DNA from 3 places in the Cytobacillus sp. IB215665 genome. Region 2 is predicted to be linked to each of the others. Evidence: predicted binding sites of a transcription regulator. Region 2 holds the regulator's gene; each other region holds the start of a gene.
What was found. Region 2 encodes Rex, which represses fermentation and respiration genes when NADH is low (regulators of the CRP and FNR family bind a similar motif). Its sites were predicted from a motif close to TTGTGAAATATTTCACAA; they were not measured.
Positions count from the first base shown of each region.

Region 1: the regulator Rex is predicted to act here: its motif matches at 7,080-7,097, upstream of arcA (arginine deiminase).
Region 3: the regulator Rex is predicted to act here: its motif matches at 8,270-8,287, upstream of qoxA (cytochrome aa3 quinol oxidase subunit II).

Region 1 is NZ_JAXBME010000001.1:463,437-474,059, forward strand. It holds gene SLH52_RS01935 (SDR family oxidoreductase) at 58-912, opposite strand; gene SLH52_RS01940 (Crp/Fnr family transcriptional regulator) at 1,116-1,808, shown strand; gene arcC (carbamate kinase) at 2,029-2,997, opposite strand; gene SLH52_RS01950 (YfcC family protein) at 3,046-4,542, opposite strand; gene argF (ornithine carbamoyltransferase) at 4,576-5,583, opposite strand; gene arcA (arginine deiminase) at 5,757-6,989, opposite strand; gene SLH52_RS01965 (carboxylesterase) at 7,655-8,401, shown strand; gene rnr (ribonuclease R) at 8,560-10,623, shown strand, end outside.
Region 2 is NZ_JAXBME010000029.1:20,811-31,433, reverse strand. It holds gene rimI (ribosomal protein S18-alanine N-acetyltransferase) at 1-377, shown strand, start outside; gene tsaD (tRNA (adenosine(37)-N6)-threonylcarbamoyltransferase complex transferase subunit TsaD) at 377-1,399, shown strand; gene SLH52_RS22390 (ABC-F family ATP-binding cassette domain-containing protein) at 1,840-3,771, opposite strand; gene moaC (cyclic pyranopterin monophosphate synthase MoaC) at 4,327-4,812, shown strand; gene SLH52_RS22380 (redox-sensing transcriptional repressor Rex) at 4,845-5,483, shown strand; gene SLH52_RS22375 (twin-arginine translocase TatA/TatE family subunit) at 5,579-5,758, shown strand; gene tatC (twin-arginine translocase subunit TatC) at 5,776-6,528, shown strand; gene SLH52_RS22365 (DUF2161 domain-containing phosphodiesterase) at 6,682-7,437, shown strand; gene SLH52_RS22360 (YdiK family protein) at 7,584-7,778, opposite strand; gene SLH52_RS22355 (type II CAAX endopeptidase family protein) at 7,782-8,540, opposite strand; gene groES (co-chaperone GroES) at 9,422-9,706, shown strand; gene groL (chaperonin GroEL) at 9,806-10,623, shown strand, end outside.
Region 3 is NZ_JAXBME010000003.1:396,668-407,290, reverse strand. It holds gene thiE (thiamine phosphate synthase) at 1-43, shown strand, start outside; gene SLH52_RS06110 (ABC transporter ATP-binding protein) at 619-2,376, shown strand; gene SLH52_RS06105 (ABC transporter ATP-binding protein) at 2,373-4,397, shown strand; gene SLH52_RS06100 (hypothetical protein) at 4,514-4,750, shown strand; gene SLH52_RS06095 (phosphotransferase) at 4,766-5,707, shown strand; gene SLH52_RS06090 (serine hydrolase) at 5,958-6,752, shown strand; gene SLH52_RS06085 (hypothetical protein) at 6,764-7,018, shown strand; gene SLH52_RS06080 (globin) at 7,370-7,756, opposite strand; gene qoxA (cytochrome aa3 quinol oxidase subunit II) at 8,336-9,328, shown strand; gene qoxB (cytochrome aa3 quinol oxidase subunit I) at 9,318-10,623, shown strand, end outside.

The DNA of each region.
Region 1 (10,623 bases), on a different contig from region 2:
GATGAATGTTGAGTAAAGCGACTTTTTTATCTAACAAAGTTTACGTAAAGAGCCTATTTATAAAGAATCCTTTGTTAATTCTACTGCAGCTTCACTCCAGTTCCATAACCTATGCGCAGCTTCGTTATCCTGAGCTCGTTTTGAAATAGAAGCAATCTTTTTTTTATAAAAATATTCTCCAGTTATACCGTTAACTTCAGGGCTTGTGGCAAGGTAAATAGCAGTAGCTGCCCCTTCGGCTGGTGTCAGGAAGAAGTATTTCAACAATCCAACGATTGTCTTACCGAAACCAGTATTGCGGTCTACACCAATATTTGTAGCTACTGCCCCAGGATGGAGAGCGTTTACTGTAATAGAGGATTCTGTTAATCTTTCAGCTAGCACTTTAGTGAATAAAATATTTGCTAGTTTAGATTGTGAATAGCTTTTAAAAGTCCTATATCTTTTTGTTAGGTTAATATCGTTAAAATGAATTTTTCCTATTTTATGAGCACCAGAAGATACATTAACAATTCGAGCTTCCTTAGAGTTTTTCATAACATCTAGCAATAAGTTAGTTAACAGAAAATGTCCAAGATGGTTAACACCTATTTGTGCCTCATAACCATCTACTGTTTCTTGCCTTTTTAAAGAGATAACCCCAGCGTTATTCACTAATATATGTAAAGCATTATATTTTTCTTTAAATTGTTTGACGAATGAACGAATACTTTCAAAGGATCCTAAATCACAGAGCATTAAATCGATTTTGTTTGATTTGCTTTGTTCAATCGCTTCCTGTAAAGCTTTGTTACCACGTTCTTTATTTCTACAGAGCATGATAACTGTAGCCCCAGTTTTGGCAATTTCAACGGTTGTTGCCAACCCCATTCCTGAGTTAGCTCCTGTTACAATCGCGATTTTTTCATCCATTATATCCACCTCCACAAAATAGTAACATTTTTGAAAAATTCGTTGATGAAAATTAACTATAAAATTAATTATATAGTATATTTTACAATTATATGAGTTATGTTGTTTGTGTTACACACAGTAATAAAAATTAGCTATGATTGTAATAAAGGATAACTCTTAACTAGTACTAATATTGTTTAAGAACTTTGGGGGGGGATATTGTGTTAACCACAATCAATTTGACTGAGGTAATAAAAAAATTAGAAGTGTTATCAAGTTTATCCCTAAGAGAAGTTAAAGAAATTGAAAAGAACCTATACTACAGGAACTACAAGAAGGGACAAATGCTTTTTATTGAAGGAGATCCTAGAGAGAAGATGTATTCAATATTAAGTGGCTACGTAAAGACTGAAAAGGTGAATATGAATGGGACAACTCGATTTAATTCTTTTTTAAAGCCTACATCATTTTTCCCTTATATAGGTATTTTTGTTGATGATTTTTATAAATATTCTGCTGAAGCTTTTACAGATCTTGAAGTATTATATATTCCTACTATTTTTATTGAAGAGATCATTAAAAAAGACAAGCATATTTTACTACATATAGTGAAATGCTTAACTAAAAAGGTAGAGATGCTTGAACATAGGCTTCAAACAGTTACTGACTCACATGCAAAGAATAGGGTAACTCAATTTATTGGTTATTTAGCAGAGGATCTAGGAGAGGCGAAAAATAACACCATTCACATTCCATGTCCAATGACAACTGTGGAAGTAGCCAAATTTTCAGCTACTTCTAGAGAAACAGTCAGTCATGTACTCAATGATTTAAAGAAGGAAAATAGATTAACAATATATCATAAACATTTTATTATAAACGACCCTGGCTATTTTTTATCTGCTATTATGTAATAAATGTCTATGAATATAAAATTTTGAGTGCCTTTCTCGAATTTGATACTTGATTGCTAAAACCGCCAAATGCGGAATGACTTCATCAATGATCACTTTTTAAAAAGTACTAAAAAGCTGAACTGTCGTATCGAGACAATTCAGCTTCAAAAAGTGTTAGATGATAAGATGTCACGTGTTTTTGTTAGTTCTAATAATAACAATTTAGGCGAAAAAGACTTTAACAAAACATAGCTTTTTTTTCTGCTTGTGTAATTTGAGTACCTATATTACCTTCGAATGCTTCTACAACATGATCAAGGGAGGTGATGATCGCCTTTCTTCCTGGTTTTGAATTAACAAATTGCAACGCTGCTTGTACTTTTGGCAGCATAGACCCTTCTGCAAACTGTCCTTGTTCAATATATTGATGTGCTTCTTCGACAGTTAGATGGTGAAGGTCTATTTGGTTTTGTGTATTGTAATTAATTGAAACATGGTCAACTGTAGTAAGAATTAATAGGATATCTGCATCAATTAGTTCTGCTATCTTTTCTGAAACAAAGTCTTTGTCAATGACAGCTTCTACTCCAACTAATATGCCGTTTTTATTAATGACAGGTATACCGCCACCACCACCAGCTATGACGACATATTTCTTCTCAACTAAAGTTTCAATTACATTTTTTTCTACAATATCAAGTGGTTTTGGTGATGCAACGACTCTTCTAAAGCCCCTCCCAGCATCTTCTTTAACAATATACCCTTTTGTATTTTTCAGTATATTTGCTTCTTGTTCATTATAAAATGGTCCGATCGGTTTAGTTAGATGTGTAAATGCTTGATCGTTTGTGTCTACTAATACTTGAGTAATAATTGTGGATACATCTTTCTCAATATCCTCTTGTTTAAAAACATCTAATAATGCATTTTGCATCCAATAGCCAATCATGCCCTGACTCATTGCTCCACAAGTGTCTAATGGCATTGCTGGTAGTTGTTCATTTTCGTTTAATTGTTGTTGTAACATAATGTTGCCCACTTGTGGCCCATTTCCATGTGTGATGACGACTTCGTAATCGTTATGAAATAAATGAACTAATTGTTGTGCGGTATGATAACAAGCTTGTCGCTGCTCTTTATCACTCGCTTTATTTCCTGATTGAATTGCGTTCCCACCTAATGAAACAACGACTTTTTGGTTCTTCATAATAAATCACCTCATTCAACAGTAGTTAATGTGAGACAATCCAGTTGTTTATATGAGTACCGCTATACTTAAAAATATCATGATCATAATTGAAAGGGCGAAGAGCATTTTCCACATATATTTAAAATAAATTTCGTAAGGTACTTTTGCGATTGCTAAAGCCCCCATAATTACTGCTGATGTTGGTGTAATAAGATTGATAACACCTGAAGCAGATTGGAAAGCCGTTATGACAATATCTCTATTTACTCCCGCGAAGTCTGCTAGTGGAGCCATAATAGGCATAGACAAGGTTGCTAGTCCAGATGTTGATGGCACTAAGAATGATAGAGGTAAGTAGAAAAGAAAAGCTAAATTAGCAAATGCTGTGGGACCTAAGTCTGCTAACATTTCTTCTCCCCAATGCAGCACGGATGCAGTCATTCCTCCATCATTCATTACTACAGTAATACCTCTTGATACACCAATGATGAGTGCTACTGCTAATAAATCCTTTGTACCCTCAACAAATGTAGATGTGAATTCTTCTTCTCCCATCTTATATATAAAGCCAATAATGAGTGCTGATACGAGGAACAATAGCGTTAACTCACCAAACCACCAGTCTCCAAGCGGGATCATACTACCTAATAAATTACCAACGACAGGTATGCCTAAAATCATATTATTGAAGTCATCAAAAATTGTAATATTGAACTTCCATGCCCATGGAATCACTCCAAGAACCATAATGACAAAGGTAAGTCCGAATACCCATAATACCGCTTTTCTACGCTTCGTTAACTCTACAACCTCTATTTCATCTTTTCCTTTTAAAAAAGAGTCTTTATGTGCTTGATGCAAATGAGCTACTAATGATTTAGCAGGATCTTCTTTCACCTTTTTTGCATAGTTCATAACGAACAGAATCCCAATTATTAACCCGACGACTAGTATAATCACACGAAGTAATAAACCTTCTCCTATGGAAATTCCTGCAAAACCAGAAGCGATCCCAGTTGCAAAAGGATTGACTGTAGATCCTAGCACCCCAATACCTGCCCCTACGGCAATGATTAATACAGCGGTTAAAGCATCATAACCTGCAGCAATGATGATGGGAATAACAAGTGGGTAAAAAGCAATCGTTTCCTCAGCCATGCCGTAAGTCGTTCCACCAAGTGCAAAAAGTGTCATTAATATCGGAATCATAATATATTCTCTACCCTTTAACTTACGGACCACATTGCCAATACCAGCTTCGACAGCACCGGTTTTCATCACAACCCCTAGAAATCCCCCAATGACTAGCACAAATAATGCAATATCTTGAGCATCAAAAAAACCTTTGATTGGTGCATAGAGCACTTCCCATATTCCTTGTGGCGTTTGTTCTGCTGAAGTATAAGTTCCTGGAATTGGCTCTAATTTGGATGCCTCTGGGTCTACATAATCATATTGACCGGCAGGAACAACCCATGTCAAAGCAGCAACCGCTATAATTATGAAAAACAGAATAGTAAATGCACTGGGCATTTTAAATTTGGTTTTTGTAGATTTTTGCATGACGAAACACTCCTTTCATCATAGTAAAACTCATTAAGAAATTGTAGCTGCCATAATAGCTTTAATTGTATGCATTCGATTTTCTGCTTGGTCAAATACGAAAGAGTGCCGACTTTGGAAGACTTCATTGGTAACTTCCATTGCTTCTAGACCATATTTTTCATAAATATCTTTTCCCACTATCGTGTTTGTATCATGAAATGCAGGAAGACAATGTAGAAATATGACATCCTCTTTCCCAGTTTTCTTAATCATTTCCATGTTAACTTGATATGGTTTTAATAGTTCGATTCTTTCTGCAAATTTATCTTCTTCTCCCATCGACACCCAAACATCTGTATATAAAACATCAGCACCCTGTACAGCATTATCAACATTGTCTGTTATCATAATTTCAGCACCGCTGTCATCTGCAAACTGCATTGCAGATGCTGTAATTTCTTCATTAGGGAACAGTGATTTTGGAGCAGCAATACGTACATCCACACCTAGCTTACTACCTACGATAAGCAAGCTATTTGCTACATTGTTTCTTCCATCTCCAACATAAACGACTGTTAATCCTTTCAAGCTATCCTTTTGTTCCTTAATCGTTAAATAGTCAGCAAGAGCCTGTGTTGGGTGATACATGTCTGTTAAACCATTCCAAACAGGTACACCTGAGTGTTCTGCAAGTGATTTTGCAGTTTCTTGGCTAAAACCACGAAACTCAATACCGTCAAACATTCTTCCCAACACTTTAGCAGTATCGGCTACTGATTCCTTCTTCCCAAGTTGGATATCGTTTTTCCCTAAATATTCTGGATGAGCACCTAAATCGGTACAAGCAACTGTAAATGCACAGCGTGTCCGTGTCGAAGGTTTTTCGAATAGAAGTGCGATATTTTTTCCTTCCATAAGTTTTTCACGTATACCTCTTTGCTTTTTTTGTTTTAGGTCAGCTGCTAAGTCGATAAGATCGATGATTTCTTCAGCTGTGAAATCGAGTAATGTTAATAAACTACGTCCTTTTAAATTTACTTTATGAACGGATAATGCCATGATTACTCACTCCATTTCTGAGGTTTATAGAATCAAATACAGCTCTATTTACTCAAATTCCCTTGCACCTTCATGCCATGTCTCTGTACTTGTTGGGGTTAAGCAGTACTTTTCTAGTAATCTGTCTGGGACATAAGCCAATCCGTCAAGAGCAACACATTAGCCATCTCACATTAACTATCTGCTCGATAAATAGGCATACTCATGCAGCGTGGACCGCCCCTTCCTCTAGATAGTTCAGAACTCGGTACTTCAATTACCTCTAAGCCATGACTTCGTAACACTTCATTTGATACATAGTTACGATCATATGTTACGACAACCCCTGGTGATATCGCTAATGTATTTGATCCATCATTCCATTGCTCTCTAGCTGAGGCGATAGGGTCACCGCCACCACAAGGAATAAGGACAATTTCTTCTAACCCTAATATTTGTTTGAGTGTTTCTGAAAAGTTATGACCTTCAGTAATTTTTACACGATTTTTTTGATCTCCTTTTTCTAATAAAAAGATTCTCATGTAGCCATCTGGTCCTTCGATGGCTGGATGAATGGTGAACTTATTATGATCAACCATAGTAAATACAGTGTCTAAATGCATAAATGCACGGGACTTAGGAATTTCTACTACTAGGACTTTAGTAATTTGCTCTTGCTCACTAAATAAGTTTATAGCTAGTTCTTCGATAGCTTGTGGTGATGTACGTGCACTTACCCCAATCGCTAAAGTATCATGACTTAAGACTAGTTGGTCACCACCTTCCATTGCAAATCGATAACTCCGGTTGAACCATCTAGGGATTTGGAATTCTGCGAAGCGTGGGTGAAAATTCATAATATATTCCGTAAAAATTGATTCTCTTTTTCTAGCTCTTTCTTGCATTCTATTAATGGAGACTCCATGTCCGATGATAGCAGCAGGATCTCTAGTAAAATAAAGATTTGGCATTGGATCGAGATAAAATGGATAGTGATCTGACATTAACTCGTAAAGGTGTACCTTTTTTTCGGCTGCAATTTCTGTTTTTAACACACCTGACATTACTTTATCTACTAGCTCTTTTGTTGAACCTGACAGTAAATAAGCTCTTAGATTTTTCCAAGCTCCGTTAATATTAGATTTACTTTCTGTTAAAATTTGATCGACAAATTTTTCGCGAGTTTCGTTTGAATACAATGACTCTTCCATTAAAGTAGAGAGATATAATACTTCAACTCCGCGATTTTTAAGCGTATTAGCAAAATAATCATGTTCTTTTTGAATGGCAGGAAGAAAAGGAATATCATCAAACAATAGGCGTTTTAAATATTGAGGTGTTAAATTTTCTACTTCCTTACCAGGACGGTGGAGGATAACTGTCTTCAATTCCCCAATTTCTGAAGTAATATGAACTGGATATTTCAAGGTAATCCCTCCTTCACATGAACTATGTTGTATACAATTGTATTGTAAACGCTTTCTTTTGTTGGAGGTGTCAACAAATAAACAACTACAATGTGAATAAATGCACAATTATTTGAAATAAAATCGACACCAGTGCATATTAATACAATTGCGGGAAATAAATGTTTAATAGACTGTTGTACTAACGCTTATTTCTGGCTACATTATACGTATAATTACCTTATTGATAATTGTAGAAAAATATCATTTTTTTCAAAAATGTTACTGTTTTTTTTACTACATGAACTAAATGTTAAGTGTGATTTAAATAGTGTTGTTAAGGATTTATTAAGTGAGAAAATGTCTAAATTAATCTATAATAACGATTATATGGTTTAGAGCAAACTATAAGGGATTGTGCAAAAGTACGGGGGAAAATATTGTCGAATTAGCTTAATTAGTGTGTTCTGATTCCACACTTACAATTGACATGGAAGGTTTTAGTGGAGTTGCTTTGCATCTACATGTAGTATGTATTTACGACAACAAGATTTATTGAAGCATTTAATTCCTTTAAAAAAATACAGCAAATGTAGTTTCATTAAATGCTGGAAAACTACCTTGCATAAGTTCTTATCAAACACGCTCTATAACAGTATTTTGCATCGTGAAAAGGAGAATATACAATGAAACAAGTCGTCCCAAAGCCGTTTACCTTTGAAGCAGGCGAACGTGCGGTGTTATTATTGCATGGCTTTACAGGTAATTCAGCTGATGTAAGAATGCTAGGAAGATTTTTAGAAAAGAAAGGCTATACGTGTCATGCACCTATTTATAAAGGGCATGGTGTTCCTCCAGAGGAGCTCGTTCATACTGGGCCAGAGGACTGGTGGCAGGACGTCATGGAAGCCTATCAACACTTAAAAGATAGAGGACATGAAGAAATAGCCGTAGCAGGTCTATCACTTGGGGGGGTATTTTCGTTAAAATTAGGTTACACTGTACCTATAAAAGCAATTGTTCCTATGTGTGCACCGATGTACATTAAGAGTGAAGAGGTCATGTACGAAGGTGTACTTGATTATGCAAGAGAATATAAGAAGTTTGAAGGGAAATCTGTTGAGCAAATTGACATAGAAATGCAGCAGTTTCAGCAAACGCCAATGACGACCTTAAAAGCACTACAGCAGTTAATAGCTGGTGTTAGAGATCAAGTTGATTTAATTTATGCACCAACATTTGTCGTTCAAGCAAGACATGACAACATGATTAATACAGACAGCGCTAATATTATTTATAATCGTGTAGAATCACCAATTAAGGAATTGAAATGGTATGAGGAATCTGGCCATGTGATTACGCTTGATCAAGAGCGGGAGCAGTTGCATGAAGATGTTTATGCCTTTTTAGATAGCTTAGATTGGAATAACTAATTATTATTATATAATCAATGAAATAAGCGTGTTTAAAAAGGGAAGGATACAAGAAATTATTGTATTTCTATGAGGTTACTACCCTTTGCTATGGAGTGTTTAGTATAATATTCCAAGCAGGCTGTGTGAAAAATGCTTTAAAAAGGAGGGGAGATACAATGGATGAAATCCAGCAACATACCGATAAATTGCTATCTTTTATGAAAGAAGAAGCGTATAAGCCATTAACAGTACAAGAATTAGAGGAAGCGTTTGGCATAGAAGATTCATCTGATTTTAAGCAATTTGTCAAAGCACTTGTCTTAATGGAGGAGCAAGGGCAAGTCGTTAGAACAAGAAGCAATCGCTATGGACTACCAGAAAAAATGAATCTAGTTCGAGGCACGTTAACAGGTCATGCAAAAGGGTTTGCATTTGTCGTTCCTGATGACAAATCACTAGATGACGTCTTTATTCCACCAAACGAGTTAAAAAATGCAATGCATGGCGATGTCGTGCTTGTTCGCATTAACCCGCATTCTTCTGGCTCAAGAAAAGAAGGGTCAATCGTAAGAATATTAGATCGTGGTATTAAGGAAGCTGTAGGGACATTTGTGGAAAGTAAATATTTTGGGTTTGTTATTCCTGATAATAAAAAAATTGTAAATGACATTTTTATTCCGAAAGGGAAGACGGGTGGTGCAGTTGAAGGACATAAAGTTGTCGTTCGCTTAACTAGCTATCCAGAAGGTAGAATGAGTGCCGAAGGAGAAGTTATAGAAATCTTAGGTCATAAGAATGACCCGGGTGTCGATATTCTCTCCATTATTCATAAACATGGACTACCTCAAGAGTTCCCATCTGCAGTAATAGAAGCAGCAAATTCAGTTCCTGAAACTATATCAGAAGATGACATCAAAGATAGACGTGATTTACGTGACCAAGTTATTGTGACGATAGATGGAGCGGATGCTAAGGACTTAGATGATGCTGTTATGGTAACTAAACTATCGAATGGAAACTTTAAACTGGGAGTACATATTGCCGATGTCAGTCATTATGTCCAAGAGGGGGCAGAAATTGATATTGAGGCGCATGAAAGAGGAACGAGTGTTTATTTAGTCGATCGTGTGATTCCGATGATTCCACATCGACTATCAAATGGGATTTGTTCCTTGAATCCTCAAGTAGATCGATTGACCTTATCATGTGAAATGGAAATAAATGAAGTTGGTGATGTCGTTCATCATGAAATTTTTCAAAGTGTCATAAAAACGACTGAACGAATGACATATACGGATGTAAACAAAATTTTAACCGATAAGGATGAAGAATTAAGAGACAAGTATGATTCTTTAGTGCCTATGTTTGAGGATATGGCTGACCTTGCTGAAATGTTACGAAACAAAAGGATGCAACGTGGCGCGATTGATTTTGATTTTAAAGAGGCAAAAGTTCTAGTGAATCGTGAAGGTGCTCCTTATGATGTCGTACTTCGAGAGCGTTCAGTAGCAGAAAGGCTTATTGAAGAGTTTATGTTACTTGCCAATGAAACTGTCGCTGAACATTTTCATTGGATGAATGTACCTTTTATATACCGTATTCACGAGGATCCTAATCCAGAAAAGTTAAATCGCTTTTTAGAGTTCATTACAAACTTTGGCTATGTAGTAAAAGGTACAGCAAATGAAATCCACCCTCGTGCTTTACAGGAGATCATTGAGGCGGTTCAGGGGCAGCCTGAAGAGGTTGTTGTATCAACAGTTATGCTACGCTCTATGAAGCAAGCTAAATATGATCCAGAAAGCCTTGGTCATTTTGGGTTATCGACTGATTTTTATACTCATTTTACGTCACCAATTCGCCGTTATCCGGATTTGATCGTTCATAGGTTAATACGTACATATTTAATTAATCGTCAATTAGATGAAAAGGTTCAACAAAGCTGGCAGGAGAAACTACCAGAAATTGCTGAGCATTCATCAAGTATGGAGCGACGTGCGGTCGACGCTGAACGTGAAACGGATGAACTTAAAAAGACGGAGTTTATGGAAGATAAAATTGGTGAAGAGTTTGATGGAATTATAAGCTCAGTTACTAATTTTGGTGTATTTGTTGAACTACCAAATACAATAGAGGGGCTTGTTCATGTTAGCTATTTAACAGATGACTATTACCGCTACGATGAACGCCACTATGCGATGATTGGTGAACGAACTGGGAATGTTTTTCGTATTGGGGAT
Region 2 (10,623 bases):
CCTTTGCTACCCCTTGGAGTAAGGACATCTTTTTAAGTGAAATTAATAATAACAAATACGCCCATTATATCGTAGCGGAAGAAGACGGGCTAGTTATTGGATATTGTGGGGCATGGATTATAGTAGACGAAGCTCATATTACGAATGTAGCTTTGTTACCAGAATGTCGTGGCAGGAAACTAGGAGAAGCCATGCTAAAGCAGCTGATGGATTTTGCAAAAGCACTTGGAGCAAAGACGATGACATTAGAGGTAAGGGTATCAAATATAATTGCCCAATCGCTCTATCGCAAATTAGGATTTAATGATGGGGGAATTAGGAAGAATTACTATACAGATAACCAAGAGGATGCATTAATAATGTGGGTGAATATATAATGGAACAAATACAAAATCAAATTATTTTAGCAATCGAAACAAGCTGCGATGAAACGGCTGTAGCAATCATAAAAAATGGGTGTGAAATTTTAGCGAATGTTGTAGCATCCCAAATAGAAAGTCATCAGCGTTTTGGAGGAGTTGTGCCAGAAATAGCCTCTAGACATCATGTAGAGCAAATTACCATTGTGCTTGAAGAAGCGCTAAGGCAGGCGCAAATATCATATAACGAGATCGATGCAATTGCTGTTACTGAAGGGCCAGGATTAGTCGGAGCCTTGTTAGTTGGTGTCAATGCTGCCAAAGCTATTGCTCTTGCGCACAACATTCCTATTATTGGGGTTCACCATATAGCTGGACATATTTATGCAAATCAACTAGTATCTGAAATGAAATTCCCACTTATATCATTGGTTGTTTCAGGTGGGCATACAGAATTAGTATATATGGAAAAACACGGATCATTTAAAGTAATTGGAGAGACACGTGATGATGCTGTAGGTGAAGCTTATGATAAAGTTGCAAGAACATTGGGACTACCATATCCAGGTGGTCCTCACATTGACCGACTAGCTCATGAAGGAGAAGCGACGATTAAGCTTCCTCGAGCTTGGCTTGAAGAAGGTTCTTTTGATTTCAGTTTTAGTGGATTGAAATCTGCTGTGATAAATACATTACATAATGCGAAGCAACGTGGTGAGGATTTAGAAACAAAAGATATCGCAGCAAGCTTTCAAGCAAGCGTAATAGATGTATTAGTCACAAAAGCGATGTTAGCTGTTGATAAGTATAATGTCCAACAAGTATTATTAGCTGGTGGTGTAGCTGCTAATCAAGGGTTAAGAGCTGCTCTTAAAGAAAAATTTTCGTCAAAGGATGATATAGAATTAATTATTCCTCCGCTAACTCTATGTACAGATAATGCGGCAATGATTGCAGCAGCAGGTAGTGTATTATTTAAACAAGGAAAGCGTTCGGACATGGCTTTAAATGGGAACCCTGGCCTTGATATTGAGCAATAGTAAAATGAATAATAACATAACAGTGTTATGAAAGACCGTGATTCTTCCTAAGGATACGGTCTTTTTCCACACCTTTATCCACAGAAAAAATACTATTGTGGAAAATTAGTAACAAAAGCTAGTTTAAAAGCACTTTTGAAGCAAGTGGATAAGTGGATAACTTTGATAAAAACTGTGGATAATGTGTAAAAGTCGGTGTATAACATACATTACAATGAATTGTTTGTGGATAACTATGTGGAAGAGTCAACTACAATCCATATGAAGTGTAAGAAACATCTTTTTTGCAATAATTGTAGTGCTTATTGGGGGCTTGCGCTTCTCTTCTGTATCCCTAGCCTCTCGAGGTCGTTTCACTACAATCCTAAAAGGTAAAAAGCACCTTCTAGGATTGTAGTTCCAACGCTTGTCGAGGCAAAACAGTCGTCTCCACTTTTCTTCTAATCATGGAGTGTTTCCCATTCGGTCATTAATTGTTCTAGTTGCTCCTGGTACTGTGAGTTTTCTTCATTAATCACGGCCACTTTTTCGTGATCTTGAAAGATAGTTGGGTCACATAGGAGAGTCTCATTTTTATCTATTTTTTCTTCGAGTTTTGATATCTCTATTTCTAGCTCTTCGATTCTTCTTTTTCTTTGACGCTGTAATTTCTTCATTTCCTTGTCTTGTTCATAAGTCAGCTTCGTCTGTGTTTTATCTTCCTTGATTGAAGGACTAACTACTTTTTGTTCATTTAGCAGCTTAAGTTCTTCAATTTCTGCTTTCTTTGATATGAAATAATCATAGTCTCCCAAATATTCAGTAATACCGTTTGTAGTAAGTTCATACACTTTCGTAGCTAGTCGGTTTATAAAATAGCGGTCGTGGGAGACGAATAGAATTGTACCAGGATAGTCAATCAATGCATTTTCAAGTACTTCTTTACTATCCAAGTCTAAATGGTTTGTAGGCTCATCCAAAATTAACAGATTAGCTTTTTGTAACATAAGCTTTGCTAACGCAAGTCGTGCCTTTTGGCCACCACTAAGTGTTGATACCGGCTTCAACACATCATCACCTGAAAATAAAAAGTTGCCTAACACTGTCCTTATATCCTTCTCGGGTTTTGATGGGTACTCATCCCAAAGTTCATTAAGAACACTTTTATTTGAACTAAGATTTGCTTGTTCTTGGTCATAGTATCCAACTTTAACATTTGATCCAAAAGAAAATTCTCCTTGTAGGGCTTGTATCTTATTAATCGCTGCCTTGAGTAAAGTTGATTTCCCAATACCATTTGGACCTACCAAAGCTACACTGTCACTTTTCATGATTTGAAAATTGATATGTTGGATAATAGGCTTGTTGTTTTCATAAGAAACAGAAATGTCTTTAGCTTTTAAAACTTCATTTCCACTTTGACGTTCGATGTCGAAGTGGAACGAAGCCGATTTTTCATCTCCAGTAGGCTTATCTAGGACTGTCATTTTCTCCAGTTGTTTTCTTCTACTTTGTGCTCGTTTTGTTGTTGAAGCTCGTGCTAAGTTTCGTTGAACGAAATCCTTAAGCTTGGCAATTTCACCTTGCTGCTTTTCATAAAGCTTTAAATCGTGTTCATAATTTTCTGCTTTCTTCTTTAAATAATCACTATAATTACCGATGAATTTTGCTGAATTAGTTCGAGATATTTCGTATACTTGTGTAACGACTTTATCAAGGAAATAACGGTCATGAGATACGATGAGAATAGCTCCTGGATAGCCGAGTAAATATTGCTCCAACCAAGTAAGAGTATCAATGTCAAGGTGGTTAGTAGGCTCATCTAGTATTAATAAATTTGGCTTTGCTAATAATAGCTTCCCTAGAGCAAGCCTCGTTTTTTGACCACCACTTAAAGATGATATAGGTGTTGAGTAATTAAAGCTGGAAAACTGAAGTCCGTGTAGAACAGCTCGTACATCAGCTTCATATTGATAGCCACCTTGTTCTTTATATTGAATTTGTAAATGATCATACTCTTTTAATAGTTTGTCGTAATCTGCCTTGTTTGACATAAGGCTTTGATTGGACATTTTTTCTTCTAGTTTACGTAATTCTATCTCCATTTTTTTTAACGGTTCAAACACGGTTAACATTTCTTCCCAAATAGATAAGTCCGAATCTAAGCCACTATGCTGTGCTAAATATCCAATAGAAATATCTTTCGGTTTCATGACGCTTCCGCTATCATGAGACATGTATCCTGCTATTATTTTCAATAAGGTTGATTTTCCAGCGCCGTTACGGCCAACGACAGCTATTCTATCTTTCAATTGTACTTCTAGCTTTATATTCGATAAAATAAGATCAGATCCAAAATATTTTGTGAGCTGATTCACTTGTAACACTATCATGTTAGTTCACCTCTGTTATAATAGTTTTAGTGTATCTTAAAATGTATGAAATGAGCAATATTCTTTCACTGGATTCCAATGTTTAACTATCTAAGGTTTGAGAAGTGCTTATTTTTAACAATAGTTCAGTTTGATTTGTATGCGCTTTCTTAGTGAAGATATTTTAGACTTAGCTTTTATATCATGTACGATGTATAGGCTCTTTTCATAAAATTTTTTGCAATTGACCTCATTTATTAAGAGGAAAGAAGCTACGACCGCTAGGTTTATACGTATTTTCTCTTAAAACGAATAACAGCAATTAATGCGAAAAAAGCCTTGTACTAAGACATAAATAGGATTTCTCATAGTATTTGTTGCACCTTTTCATCATTAAAACTATAACAATAGGCTAAATTATTAATTACAATTGCCACACCACTTACGAAAAAGCCATTTACTAAGAAGGTGATAGAAACGGACTTGGGTGTACATATAGTTTTCACGCCTTGTTAAAGTAACGACAGGATTGTAAAAATAGTGTAGTATAGTCATATTGAGAGGTGAAAAGCAACAGTGTCTTCATTTACACATTTTAATGATCAAGGTAGAGCAAAGATGGTTGATATTTCTGAAAAGGGCGAAACATTAAGAACTGCTATAGCGAGATCAAGTATCTCAGTTAGTAAAGAAATTTATGAACAAATTATTCATTCAAAAATAAAAAAAGGGGATGTTTTAGCTGTAGCTCAAGTGGCTGGTATTATGGCTGCAAAAAAAACATCAGATATTATCCCGATGTGTCACCCAATTAGTTTAAAGGGTGTCGATATCACATTTACATGGGAAGAAGAAAAGCACTTATACAAGCTTATTATTATCGTAGAAGTTAAAACGAAGGGTAGTACAGGTGTTGAAATGGAAGCTTTAACTGCTGCTAGCACATGTGCCTTAACTGTTTATGACATGTGTAAAGCAGTTGATAAAGGTATGGTTATTGGTCCAACTTATTTATTAGAGAAGACTGGTGGAAAGAACGGAGACTTTATTAGAGAGCAGTGAATGAATAGCTGTTTGAATGTGGGGGAATAGAAGTGAATAACGAACAAACAAAAATTCCACAAGCTACTGCAAAGCGTTTACCATTGTATTATCGATTCATTAAAAATCTTCATGCTGCAGGTAAGCAGCGCGTATCTTCTGCTGAGTTAAGCGAGGCTGTAAAAGTAGATTCAGCAACAATACGTAGAGATTTTTCGTATTTTGGTGCTTTAGGTAAAAAAGGGTATGGTTATAATGTTAATTATTTATTAACGTTTTTTCGACAAACACTAGATCAAGATGAACTGACAAAAGTGGTGTTAATCGGGGTCGGGAATTTAGGTACTGCATTTTTAAATTACAATTTTATTAAAAATAATAATATGAAAATTGAACTTGCATTTGATGTTGATGAGCAAAAAATTGGCACTACAGTTGGAGATGTTCCTATTTATCATATGGATGATTTAGAAAAATATATTACCAAAGATGTAAGTGTTGCCATCTTAACTGTACCTGCACCAGTTGCTCAAGGGATGACCGATCGTTTAGTAGAAACAGGTATTAAGGGTATTTTGAATTTTACACCAGCTCGAATTAATGTACCTGACCATATTAGAATTCATCACATTGATTTAGCAGTTGAGTTACAATCTTTAGTATATTTCCTTAAAAACTACCCAACTGAATAGTAGCTCTACTGGCATTGTGGTCGTTTAGATGATCATCGAGTTATAATAACAATATATGCTTTATAATGATAGATCAGGAAAATTATTTGTAATTTATGATGGAGGTGAGACCAATTAACATAGGAATAGGAAGTCTTATATTAATTTTAGTGATCGCACTCGTTATCTTTGGTCCAAATAAGCTTCCTCAATTAGGAAAAGCTGCTGGAGAAACACTTAGAGAATTTAAGAGAGCGGCACAAGACATTGCAAATGAAAATAATAAAAAGAAGTAACATTAGGATGAGAAAGTATGAATGATAGTAAAGAAATGTCTGTATACGATCATATAGGAGAGCTAAGGAAGCGTCTAATTATCGCAGCCGTTTTCTTTGTTGTTGCTACAATTGGAAGCTTTTTTTTGGCTGAGCCAATCATTGTCTATTTACAACAGGCTGATGAAGCAAAAGAGCTGACGATGAATGCATTTTCCTTAACTGATCCAATAAAAATTTATATGCAATTTGCTTTTATTATAGCTTTTGTAATTACTGCACCAGTTATTTTATATCAGCTTTGGGCGTTTATTAGCCCAGGTCTATATGAAAAAGAACGGAAAATCACTTTAAGTTATATACCAATATCAGTGTTACTATTTTTAGGTGGAGTTTCATTTTCCTATTTTATTCTATTTCCATTTGTTATTGAGTTTATGACGAGGATATCTGAACGGCTAACGGTTAATCAAGTTATTGGCATAAATGAATACTTCCAATTTCTATTTAAAATCACTATTCCATTTGGAATATTGTTTCAGCTTCCTGTCGTTGTGATGTTTTTAACTAGACTTGGCATAGTCTCGCCTATGTTTTTAGCGAAAATAAGAAAATACGCATATTTCGTTTTACTAGTTATAGCAGCATTTATTACGCCACCAGAGCTCATTTCACATCTGATGGTGACGATACCTTTATTTATTCTATATGAAATAAGTATCTTTATCTCAAAAATAACCTATCGGAAAGTGGAAAAACTAGAACAGGAACTCCTGACTGAAAATGAGTAATAACCATACAATAAACCATAACAAAGTTAATCAAAGTGAGTTTTTACAAATTGTAGAGGCTCACTTTTTTCATGTAGTATTTTCTAGCGGTTATTTTGTGAGTATATGCAAGTATAAAGGTCGTATTAATATCTTATATAAAGCATTCAATAAATGAAGAAAGTAATGATGTTAATGAGCAATAAAACAACAAAATTGTTTGAGGTTGATTTATATAAACCTATTCAAGAGCATTTTATAGAACAGGGGTATGAAGTATATGGAGAAGTCAATCATTGTGATATAGCAGCTATAAAAGACGATGAGCTAGTGATCGTGGAGCTTAAGCTTAATATAAGTATAAAGCTGTTAATACAAGCTACTAAAAGGCAGCGTTTATCCGATCAGGTGTATATTGCTATCCCGAGGCCTACATATTCTTTGCGTTCTAAAAAATGGCAGGATATATGTTATTTGGTCAGAAGGTTAGAATTAGGCCTTATGATTGTAACTTTCAAAAATGGTACTGCACTGGTAGAAATCATTCTAGCCCCAGCTGACTTTGATCGGAAAAAAAGCATGCAAAGCAGCAAAAAAAAGAGAGATTTACTTTTAACTGAAATGCAAGGCAGGCATCGTGACCATAATGTTGGTGGAAGCAAGAATCAAAAAATCATGACGGCGTACAAAGAAAACTGTATTCATATTGCTTGTTGCCTCGAACGTTTAGGTCAGTTATCAACAAGTGATCTTCGCCAAATGGGAACGGGTGACAAAACTGTATCTATTCTTAATAAAAATTATTACGGCTGGTTTGAAAGGGTGCGAAGAGGAACTTATTCACTTAGTGATAAGGGTAAGAATGAGCTAACTTCATATCCACAACTTGTTCACTATTACGGTGAATTAATAGCAAATAAGCTTGGTTGATACAGAGAATGGTATTTTGGGTAACTCATATGTATTTAGAGAAGAAAAGATGTCCCGAACATATTCGTGCTTAGCAAAAAGCAACAATTAATGTGAAATTAGCCATAGAATAAAACAACCTTCCTGTTAACTAGGAAGGTTGTTAATTATTTTATATTTTTTAGTTTGTTATGAAAGATAAACATACGAATAGCCACTCCAAAATCAAGGGTGGCTACAAAAGACAATATGAGAGTGGGGAAATTCCAAATTGTTTCTTGAGCTGATTGAATTGCGAGATATGTGAAAACGATTCCTATAAAACTATATATAAATCCAAAAAATAAAGGTGAGCGGCGCATATGTTATAATCCTCCAATAATCGACTGCATTTGTTCCAGTTGTTGTCGCATTTGTTCAATGTCATCCTTGTAGATAGTTTGTATTAAGACCACAAATGTATTCATTGAAACGTGTGCAATAATAGGTACGAGTATTCTTTTTGTTTTCACATAAAGAAAGGCAAAAGTAAATCCCATTGAACTGTATATGAGTATGTGCTCTGGCTCACCATGAACTAGGGCGAATATGACAGAACTAATAAGTGCTGATATCCAAAAATTATATTTCTTATACAACGAGCCAAAAATGATCTTTCTAAAAATGATTTCCTCTAATATTGGTGCGATGATTGAAGTGACAATAATGAATAACGGGACCAATTCAAAAATTCCGATAAGCACTTCAGTATTTTCTGACCCTGGATTAATTCCAAGTAACATTTCAATATTTGCTGCTAAAGATTGTGCAAATAACGCAAGGAAAATACCTGCGATTGACCAGAAAATGGCTTTGCCAGTAGAGGGGTAATCTTCAGGAATCACTCTGTTAATCATATCTTTTTTCATAATGAAGAGAATAATCATTAATCCGAGGATAAAGCTAATTACAGCCCAATAACCAACCCTAATGACTAGCGCAATATCATTAGAATGAGCATCCTCGCCTACACCTAAAATTTCTAATAATGGCACACCTAAAGTCGCAGAAAATTGGACGATAATATACGCGATAATTACATACCAATAATGTCTTTCGAACGGTGGAAATATCTTTTTAATCAATAAAATAATCTCCTTTAAATGTTTGTTCATGCTGCTTTGGTTTAAAATAGTATTTTGCTATTTGGGAATGCCTTGTTTCCCTTCGCAGCTTTTAGAGGTCACCATGTCATTTTATCAGAAAGAAAAATCCCTATTCAAATGATATACCTTAATGATTTGACATTGTTAGCCTATTTAACGATTTTCATCATAGTTGTCCGATTAAAATATGCACTAATAATGTATGTCCGATATACACGGGTTAGTACAATACTTACCGTATTTTATCACAGTATTCTAACATACTCATGTATATTATGTTTTTTATGTTTATTCCTACGTATTTGTGACATAATTTTAAAGGGTTAAATGATAAAGATATTTACATAAGAAGGTATAAACTTTATTTCAATCATGTAAAACCTACTTAGCGTTCCAAATACATCAACATCAGCAATATTAACTCTACAGAGATCCTAGAAATGGGTTGTTTTTGATTTAAATAATGTTTTTCGTACTAAGCAATTGCCAAGTACTTAACTAGAGTTATGGCATCTTTCTTCTGTAAAGCAATGATAACCGTATAAAACACTTTTTCTATGCTGGTATCAATAGCGGCAAAGATTACGAAAAGAGTCTTTCTATATTGAAGACTATGACAAGAAATAAAGCCAAGCTCTAATTGTGTAATAAAAAATGGGACGAATGTCGTGGTTATACAAGGGAGAACTTGTCTATTTATGGGGTATATATGAAATTAGGAATTTTTTTCTGCTTTAGACTTGCAAAAACATGTGAGATTCATTAATATAATAGTTGTGTTAGCACTCAAGTATAGCGAGTGCTAATAGAAGAATATTGAACAATAATACCATTTAAATTATTTGAGGAGGTTGTTTCACTTGTTAAAGCCATTAGGTGATCGTGTTGTTATTCAAATTGAAGAAACAGAAGAAAAGACTGCAAGTGGTATCGTATTACCGGATACTGCAAAGGAAAAGCCTCAAGAAGGAAAAGTTGTAGCTGTTGGTTCTGGTCGAGTACTAGACAGCGGTGAGCGTGTAGCTCTTGAAGTAGCTGTAGGTGATAGTATCATCTTCTCAAAATATGCTGGTACTGAAGTAAAATCTGACGGTAAAGAATACTTAATCGTACGTGAAAGCGATATTTTAGCTGTACTTAGCTAATTTTATCCACCTTTGTACTTAACATAATGTGTAATGTTCAACAGCATATGGATTGAACATTATTTAATAGATTAGGAAAATTTGAGGAGGTAAAACAATATGGCAAAAGATATTAAATTTAGCGAAGAAGCACGCCGTTCTATGCTAAGTGGTGTAGATGCACTAGCTAATGCTGTAAAAGTTACATTAGGACCTAAAGGACGTAATGTAGTATTAGAGAAAAAATTTGGTTCTCCATTAATTACAAATGATGGTGTTACAATTGCAAAAGAAATCGAATTAGAAGATGCATTTGAAAACATGGGTGCAAAGCTAGTTGCTGAAGTAGCTAGTAAAACAAATGATGTAGCTGGTGACGGTACTACTACAGCAACTGTTTTAGCACAAGCAATGATTACTGAAGGTCTTAAAAACGTAACTGCTGGTGCAAACCCTATGGGCGTTCGTAAAGGAATTGAGAAGGCTACTAAAGTTGCAGTTGAAGAGCTTAAAGCAATCTCAAAACAGATTGAAGGTAAAGAATCAATCTCTCAAGTAGCTGCAATTTCTTCATCTGATGAAGAAGTAGGTCAATTAATTGCAGAAGCTATGGAACGTGTTGGTAATGATGGTGTTATCACTATTGAAGAATCAAAAGGCTTCGCAACTGAATTAGAAGTTGTTGAAGGTATGCAATTCGACCGTGGATATGCTTCACCATACATGGTTACTGATTCTGATAAAATGGAAGCTGTTTTAGAAAATCCATATATTTTAATCACTGATAAGAAAATTGCTAATATCCAAGAAGTGTTACCTGTATTAGAGCAAGTTGTTCAACAAGGTAAACCACTTTTAATGATTGCTGAAGATGTAGAAGGTGAAGCTTTAGCTACATTAGTAGTAAACAAACTTCGTGGTACATTTAATGCAGTAGC
Region 3 (10,623 bases), on a different contig from region 2:
TACAAGCAAATTAATTGAAGAAGTTAGCTCAGCAATGAATTAAATCGTTTACACTATTTGTTGATTCACATATTTTTTAAAAAATAAGAATTGACAGAACAAGCCAGTTAATGATAATCTAGCAAAGTATTAACTTTAACTATTAACAAGGAGGGTTACGAAATGATGAAGAAAATTGTATTCATTACTGATATCAAAGATGTAGACGTGAACAATAACAATAACTTCATAATGAAAAACGTGACCTATCCAATGACGGCTTTTTATAATTAAACTAAGAGAATTTTAATAAAAATCTCAGAAGTTGAAAAACAATTGTTCTCACAAGGTATAGGTCATGGAATTAATCCGTGGTTTGTGCCTTTTTATATTGCTATACAATATAATTGGATAATTAGGGCATATCTGGAATCATTCGGATATGCCCTTTTTATATATAACTATTGTTCAACATAACAGAGCAAAGGTATTTCTGTTAATTGAACACTAAAACAACATACTTAAACAAATTATTGAGGAGGACATGAAATGGAATCGAAACAATCATTGAGAACGATGAATACTGGAGATCTCGAAGGTGGTTAGCGTACAGACAACTAAGAAAAGGAGGATGATCACATGTTTTCAGTTTTATTAAAATTAAAATGGTTTTTTAAGGAAGAATGGAAACGCTACGCAGTGGCAATTACATTATTGTTTATCGTGAATATTTTAGAGGTGATTCCACCTTGGCTAATCGGTGGGGCAATTGATGATATTTTTGTAGGTAGTTTGACTGTACAAAAACTGACTCAATATTTACTGTTGTTATTGGCAATTATGGTTGTTGGATATGTAATGACATATAAATGGATGTACAATTTATTCGGTGGAGCGTTCGTCGTTGAGCGAACGTTACGTTCAAAATTTATGAATCATTTATTAAAGATGACCCCAACATTTTATGAAAAGAAACGCACAGGGGATTTAATGGCTCAGGCTACGAATGATTTAAAAGCCATATCAATCACAGCCGGCTTTGGAATACTTACACTCATAGATTCTTCTGCTTATATGTTGACGATATTATTTACGATGGGCTTTATGATTAGCTGGAAGTTAACTCTTGCGGCAGTGTTACCAATGCCAATCATGGCGATTGCGATGAAAATTTATGGAAAAAAAATCCATGAACGGTTTACGGAAGCTCAGGATTCATTTGGTGATATGAATGACCGTGTGTTGGAATCCATTTCAGGTGTTCGAGTTGTGCGCGCATATGTACAGGAACAAGCTGACCGACAACAATTTGAGTCTCAAACTAACGATGTTTATAAGAAAAATGTAAAAGTTGCAGTCATTGATGCACTTTTTGATCCAACGATAAAAGTATTAGTTGGTATGAGTTATTTAATAGGTCTAGGTTACGGAGCGTATCTTGTCTTTCATAAGGCAATTACATTAGGTGAGCTCGTTTCATTCAACGTTTATTTAGGAATGCTTATATGGCCAATGTTTGCAGTGGGAGAATTAATGAATGTAATGCAACGTGGTAATGCTTCATTAGATCGTGTTAACGAAACACTTTCATACGAAGCAGATGTAATGAACGATAAGCAACCTCGTTCGCTTGAATATCCAGGAGCAATTTCATTTGACAATGTGACATTTAAATATCCTTCTTCAGAGGTTAATAATTTGGAGGGGATATCATTCAAACTATCCCGTGGAGAAACGTTAGGGATTGTTGGTAAAACAGGAAGTGGGAAGACAACGTTAGTAAAACAACTTTTACGTGAATACCCACTTGGTACTGGAAATATTGCTATTTCTGATGTGCCACTTGAGCATATTGATATTGAGCAAATTCAAGGATGGCTCGGTTACGTTCCTCAGGATCACGTGCTGTTCTCTAGAACTGTAAAAGAAAATATCATATTTGGTAAGAAAGACGCAACAGACCAAGAGATTGATAAAGCGATTGATTTAGCTGCTTTCCGTAAAGATTTAGCTCTTATTCCTGAAGGATTAGAAACATTAGTAGGAGAAAAAGGAGTGTCATTGTCAGGGGGACAAAAACAGCGGATTTCTATCTCTCGAGCGCTCGTAGTTAATCCAGAAATACTAATTTTAGACGATTCTCTTTCAGCAGTTGATGCTAAAACAGAAACTAAAATTATTGAGAATATCCAGCAAGAACGAGCTGGCAAAACTACAATTATAACAACACACAGATTGTCTGCTGTACAGCATGCTGACAGAATACTCGTTCTTGAAGATGGAAAAATCACTGAAGAGGGTACCCATTTTGAATTACTACAACAAAATGGATGGTACAAAGAGCAATATGACCGACAGCAACTAGAAGAACATATTGAAGAGGAGGTGGTTGTATGACGATAGGAAAACGCTTATTTAATTATGCTCTTATATACAAAAAAACAATCATCTTTGCACTGCTCATGCTAATGGTTGCTGTTGCAGCTGATTTAGCTGGTCCATTTATTGCAAAGCGGATGATTGATCAGCACATTTTAGGAATTGATAGTTATCCGTGGTATGAAACAGATGAAGGGGAAAACGCTGTATTATATCAAGATACATGGTACAAACGGGAGGATCATTTTTCTGTCGATGATGTAAAAGGAAAAGAGGTCCGCGTCTTACAAGTAGGTAGAGATTATGTGTTTGTTGACCAACCAGTCACGACTCCTGAGGGTGAACGAACATATGAGGACGGCACATTGACCATTACCCGTAGTAATGAAGAGATGAGCTATCCAGCTGTTGAACTAACAAATGATGAGCTATTATCTTTTTACATGCCAGAAGTAGACGATTTATTCAAATTAATTTTAGTGTACTTTGCTTTGCTTGTCGTCGCTTCAATATTCACATATGGGCAAAAGTTTTTTCTAGAAACTTCGGCGAATCGTATTATTAAGAAAATGAGAAACGATGTATTTACACATATTCAAAAACTGCCAATTAAATATTTCGACAGCTTACCAGCTGGAAAAATAGTTTCAAGGATTACTAATGATACTGAAACGATAAAAGAATTATTTGTAACCGTGTTAGCAACATTCGTTACTAGTATCATTTATATTACTGGTATTTATATTGCGTTATTTTTATTAGACGTAAAACTTGCGCTCATTTGTTTAGTGCTTGTTCCAATACTAGTCGTTTGGATAAAATTTTATCGAAAGTATGCGTCAAAATACAACCATATCATACGATCACGCTTAAGTGATATTAATGCAATGATCAATGAATCTATACAAGGAATGACTATTATTCAAGCATTTCGAAGAAAATCTGAAACAAAAGAAGAATTCGAAGAAATTAATAAAGATTATTTCGACAATCAAAATAAGTTACTACGCTTAAATTCTTTAACGTCTCATAATTTAGTTGGCGTACTACGTAATATAGCCTTCGTTGCTTTGATTTGGTATTTTGGTGGCCAATCATTAACAGCGAATTCGGCTATATCCCTAGGTGTGCTATATGCGTTTGTTGATTATTTGAATCGTCTATTCCAGCCGATCACTGGATTAGTAAACCAATTAGCAAATCTTGAGCAAGCATTAGTATCTTCAGAACGAGTGTTTGAACTTCTTGACAAAGATGGCACAGAAGTATGTGAGGATAAAATGCCACGCTATAAAGGTAATGTTACATTTGATAAAGTTTCTTTCGGTTATAAAGAAGGGGAAACAGTTCTCCATGATATTTCCTTTGAGGCGAAGGAAGGAGATACGATTGCTCTCGTAGGTCATACAGGTTCAGGAAAAAGCTCAGTTATGAATCTTCTGTCCCGCTTTTATGATACGAAAGAAGGAAAAATACTCATTGACGGTCAAGATATAAATACTATCCCAGTACAAATGTTAAGGCAGCATATGGCAATCGTTTTACAAGATCCATTTTTGTTTACAGGTACAATAGCTTCTAACGTTAGCTTAAATGATCCAATGATTACTCGTGAACAAGTAGAAAAAGCTTTACAAGATGTTGGGGCGGATCGATTGCTTAAAAACTTACAAAATGGCTATGACGAGAAGGTAATTGAAAAAGGTAGTACGTTATCTACAGGGCAGAGACAGTTAATATCTTTTGCACGTGCACTTGCTTTTGACCCAGCAGTTCTCATTCTTGATGAGGCTACGGCAAATGTAGATACAGAAACCGAAAAGATTATTCAAGACGGGTTAGAAGTGTTGAAAAAAGGACGTACAACATTTATTATCGCTCATCGTCTATCAACGATAAAAAATGCGAATCAAATTTTAGTACTTGATCGAGGACGAATTGTTGAACAAGGTAATCATGATGATCTCATGCAAATGAGAGGCAAATATTATCAGATGTACCAGCTACAACAAGGTAAACAGTCATCTTTAGCAGGATAAACTTTAACTCAATGTCATAGATGACCCATTTAAAACATGTTTTTTACATCGTACGAGAAGTTTTCAATCAAAAACATGTTTTATGGGTCAAAATCGACAAATGGTGGTGAACGACCATGGAGGAAATTGATAAACGTGGTAGATTAGATGAAGAAATGTTTAATTACCGTGTAACAAAGAACAACACAGTTTTTATTAATTGGCATGGAAAACAAGTAAAAACATTAAAAGGTAAAGAAGCAGAAAAAATAATTACTAAGCTTCAGCAAGCGACTAGTAATCATGAAGTTCAATTAATTCTTGCTAAGGTAACAGGAAATTTCAAAAGAGGTAATGAACGTACAATAAATTAGGAAAAGGTGATATAAGTGAATACTCTAGAAACACAAGACTTGTTCAGACAATGGAATGTGGAATGGACAGAGGAAGCTGCTAATTCTATATATAAATATTCTCCTGTATATAAATGTCAGTATCGGGGGCAGGATGTTATTATTAAACGAACGCGAAGAACGATAGATACTGCACAAAAGCTTGCAGAATGGACTACGAGTTTACATTCTAATGGAATAAAAGTGGTTACCCCAGTCAATGTGGAAAATCCATTCATTCAATATAAAGACCATACTTGGACAATGTACCCATTTATTAAAGGTCGTAAATATGATGGTTCTCTTCAAGACATCTATGAAGCAGGAAGATTATTAGGTCAAATTCACAGTAAAGTAGATACGTTTGAATGCGCTCGGTTTGATTGGCTAAATTTTGATGATGAATTTACGAGTGATGTAACGAATGACTTGCAAGAAATCTCCTCTAATTTATTAAAAAACCGTTCTGAGAAAAAAGAGTTTAATATATTAAAAGGTCGCATTGAAGATTTCTTAACAAGTGATTTTTCCCGTTTAAAGAAAAAGACACTACCAATGGTTAATGCAAGCTGGGATTATAAAGCAAGTAATTTAGTGTACGAAACAGATAATCGACCTGTTTTAATTGACCCAGACAATGGGGGAATTGTTCCAAGAATTGTAGACTTAGCATTAGCATTAATTTTATTCCATACAGAGATAGAAACCGCACCTAGCAGGTTGTTTACAGAAGAGGAATGGACTGAATTTAAAAAAGGATATTTTGAATATATTACATTAACGGATGAAGAAACAATGTTATGGGAAGACGTATTGTTATTCGTTTATTTTGATGAAGCGTTGTGGGCAATCGTTGATATGGAAGACGATGAAACTGAGCGACAAAAGCAGTTTATATATTCTTTAACAGCATTTAATCCAGTAAAATACTCACTATAATTTGAAGGTTACTCAACAAGCGATAATAACTACAACCTTAGTAGTTATTATCGCTTCTTTAGGTTAGCCCTTTTTAAGCGCATATGTAAGTAATACGTCTTGCTGGAAAGTTTTATTTTCCTTGCTATATTAATATATATATATGTAATATTATGTAAAGTGCGAGAAGGTGAAGAAATGGAATTAGTTTTTAAAATTCTGGGTTTAGCAGTTATCATATTTCTTGTTATTATGTGCGATAAGGCGCTGGATGTATACACCAAGCACTGATTATGTCTTAAAGTTCCTAGATGAAAATAAAGAAAAATCATCTCTTTATTTAATTCAGAATGGTCAGGTAATAGGGGATATTCGGTCTGGTCAAAGCATGCCTTTAGCTAGTACAGTAAAAACGATTATCGCTATAGAGTATGCGGAACAAGCAGCTGAAGGTTTAGTCAAAACAAATGAAACTGTACAAATTAGTGAGCTAGAAAAATTTTATGTTCCCAATACAGATGGAGGTGCCCACAATGCTTGGCTAGAGCATATGAAAGAACAAGACTTAATGCAAAACGACACTGTTAGTCTTAAAGAAATTGTAAAAGGTATGATACAGTTTAGTTCAAATGCAAATACAGAATTTTTGATGATGAAGCTTGGATTATATCAAATTAATGACCGATTAAAAAAATTAGGACTGGATAATCATGGAGAAATCTATCCATTCGTATCTAGTTTATATATTCCTTACGAAGTGATGGTTAATAACTATGGAGGAATAACAAGCAAAAAAGAGCTCCAACAAGTGAAAGAAACGCTTAAAGAGTTACCTTCAGTAGAGTGGAAAGAGATAGCTAATCAGATACATAGTAAGCTAAAAAGTAATGATGCGAGCATTTATAAACAAAAGCAGATCTTTCAACTTGGCATGATAGTGACTTTGATCGAATGTTTTCAGAGCGGTTTAGTACATCTACAACATTTGACTATGCACATATTATGGAAAAGATTAATAGTCGTGCATATTTTTCACCTGAAGTACAAGAGCAATTACATCCTGTAATGGAAGGATTAATGGAAAATACAGTTAATCAACAATGGTTGAAACATGCAGGGCAAAAAGGTGGTTCAACTTTATATATATTTACAAAAGCGCTATATGCGACTGATAAAAATGGGAATCAAACAGCGCTAGCCATCTTTTTTAATCAATTAAATATCTATGAATCAATTAAACTTTCAAGTAGTTTAAATGAGTTCGAATTATCGGTTTTACGTGACAGTCAATTTAGAGATAGAATTAAAACACTAACAAATAAACTTGAATAGGTTCAAATAATTTTCACATTATTGACATAAAACGTTTGAATTTCCCTGCCAATTGTTATGATAGTTCATGCTAACCTTATTATAAATAGAAGTAAAGTACTTTATGAGCACGTAATAAATATAATTAATGTACATAATGGGGGATCATGATGGAAGAATTATCAGTGACACTATTCATCGCAAGCTTTATGGTGTTAGGGCTACTAATTGGGACTAATATATGGGATTCTTAAGCTGCTACATTGCATAGCAGCTTAATTTTATTATTCAACATTCTTTGAGTATGCTTCTGAGATAGATTTTGCGAAGTATGTGGAGGTTAATTTCCACTTCATTCACAAAAACTCAGGTTTATTCGGTATGTGTATTTATCATTATTGCTGCCACTTGTCTCAGTCGGTCGTAGAACATGTCAGCAGCATGTCCAGTTAACTTCGTTTCCTCAAACGCCTCTTTCATACAATTCAGCCAAGCTTGAGCTCTGACAGGAGTAATTTCAAATGGCAGATGTCGATGCTGCATAGCAGGTGGTCCGAATTCATTACTGTATAGGGTGGGTCCACCTAAAAACTGTGTTAAAAACATTTGTTGCTTTCTTTTTATTTCATTTATATCCCCACTAAACAACGGTTGTAAATCTTTGTTTGCATAAACCTTTGGATAGAATGCATCTACAAGACGTTGAACAGCCTTTTCTCCACCAATTAATTCATAGAGTGAATGCATACCTTTGTTCATAAAATCCACCAACTTTATAAAATACACATCATTGTGTAAGTTTTTTTTTATTCACTTTAATACTATACCAATTGTTAATACGTGATTTAGTGATATGAATCACTACAGAGTATATAAGTTTTAGATGATGAACGCTGATTTTATAAATCATAACGTTTTCACAGTGATTGTTGTTTTCGGTACGAATTTCATCTATAAAAAATGGGTTAGAATATTGCCACAAAGGCTTCGTATCAAGTAGCAACTATCCATTTCACTCTTACAAGAAGAGTCATATCAAGCCGAAGTGGACATTTTTTATTTGCGAAAATAGGCAAGACGGGAAAATTAGAATCGGTAAAATGACTTTAAATATCATGGTGAAATTAAATGTAGTTTCTCCAGTAAATTCCTTGCGTATTTTGTCACAATTACAGACTTAAGTGTTCATAAAATCATGTTATCATTATTTACACAGTGTTAATGTTCTTATTGATATAGATTAGCAAAGTTTGTGAAAAACCGAACAATCGGTTGTGAAGAAATGAACATATTCATGGTATTTTTAGTAAGTATACTTAACTTTTGGGGTGAATTAACATGAAGTTTAACAAGGGACTTGTCTTGTTGTTTTTAACAACTCTCCCAGTGTTGTTTCTAAGTGGTTGTGAAACAAATTTGGTTGTGCTTGATCCACAAGGACCTGCAGCACGAAGTATCGCTAACTTAATTAATCAGTCAATTTTATGGATGCTTTTAATTGTTGTTGTTGTGTTCGGTTTATTTGCTTATATCGTCTGGAAATATCGAGAAAAACCAGACAATATGGATTATGAACCGCCAGAAGAACACGGTAGTACATTGCTAGAGATTATTTGGACCGCTATTCCAGTCCTTATTCTTGTTGCTCTAACAATTCCTACGGTAACTACGCTGTATGACCTTGAAAAAATTCCTGAAGGCTACGAAGATCAAGAGCCAGTTGTCATTCATGTGACATCTGCCGACTGGAAATGGATTTTTAGCTATCCAGAAGATGGAATTGAAACGGTTAATTATGTAAATATTCCAGCTGATAGACCAGTTCACTTTAAATTAACATCAGCTTCAACGATGCAATCATTTTGGGTGCCTGCTTTAGCTGGACAAATATACACAATGAATAAAATGGAAACAGATTTATTTGTTGTAGCGGATAATCCTGGTTCTTTTGAAGGTAGAAATACGAACTTCAATGGACGGGGTTATGCGAAAATGGAATTTGAAGTATTAGCACAGACGCCACAAGACTACGAGGAGTGGAAAAAGGAAGTGCAGGAAACGGCTCCTAAATTAACTGAGGAGGAGTATGAAGAGCTTCTTTTGCCAACACATTTAGGTAGATTAACATATTCTAATACTCACTTAGAGTGGGTTAACCATGCTGATATGGACTCTAAAACGTATACAAATCCTGAATTATATAAGAATCATAGCTATCAAGGAAAGATATTCTCAGAAGAAGACAATTATAAAAACGATTCTACTGACACTCAAAAAGATGATGATATGAACATAGAAGAAACACACGGGGGTGATCAAGGTGGGCATTAAATGGGATGAGTTTTTTATAACTGGTGATCCTTTAATTCTTGGATCACAAATTGCAATTTTACTCACCATGGTTGGAATAATAGGTGTCGTAACCTATTTGAAAAAATGGCGCTGGTTATGGACTGAATGGATCACTACGGTTGACCATAAGCGAATAGGTATTATGTATATTCTTGCCGCAGTACTAATGTTTTTCCGTGGTGGTATGGATGGTCTGTTGATGAAAGTCCAAACATCTAGACCTGAAATGGAATTTTTAGATGCTCAACATTATAACGAAATATTTACAACTCATGGTGTGATCATGATTTTGTTTATGGCTATGCCGTTTTTAATCGGTTTAATGAACGTGATCATTCCTCTCCAAATTGGAGCAAGGGACGTAGCATTTCCACAATTAAATGCTTTAAGTTTCTGGTTATTCTTTAGTGGAGCTATGCTATTTAATATATCATTCGTCATAGGTGGATCACCTGATGCAGGTTGGACATCGTATTTCCCGCTAGCTGGTAAGGAGTTTAGTCCAGGCATCGGTAACAACTATTATGCCATTGCGATTCAAATTGCGGGTATTGGTACTTTAATGACCGGTATCAACTTTATTGTCACGATCCTAAAAATGAGAACAAAAGGCATGACATTGATGAAAATGCCAATGTTTACTTGGACATCTTTCATTACATCAGTCATTATCGTTGCTGCATTTCCTATTTTCACGGTCGCGCTTGGCTTAATGACATTTGACCGTTTGTATGGTACTCACTTCTTTACACTGTCTGCTGGTGGGTCAGATATGTTATGGGCAAATCTATTCTGGCTATGGGGACATCCAGAAGTGTATATTGTAGCATTACCTGCCTTTGGTATATTCTCAGAGGTAATCGCAACCTTCTCAAGAAAATCACTATTTGGCTATAAATCTATGGTAATTTCAATTGTCGGGATAGCATTTTTAAGTATGCTTGTTTGGGTCCATCATTTCTTTACAATGGGTGTCGGAGCAGCAGTTAATTCATTTTTCTCTATCTCAACGATGTTAATTGCTGTACCTACAGGTGTAAAGATATTTAACTGGTTATTTACGATGAGAAAAGGAAGAATTAAATTTACTAATGCGATGTTATGGGCTTTAGCATTTGTGCCAAACTTTGTTATCGGTGGTGTAACTGGAGTTATGCTTGCGATGGCAGCAGCAGATTATCAGTACCATAACACTTTGTTCCTTGTCGCTCATTTCCATTATGTATTAATACCTGGTGTCGTGTTTGCCGTATTTGCAGGTTTATATTATTGGT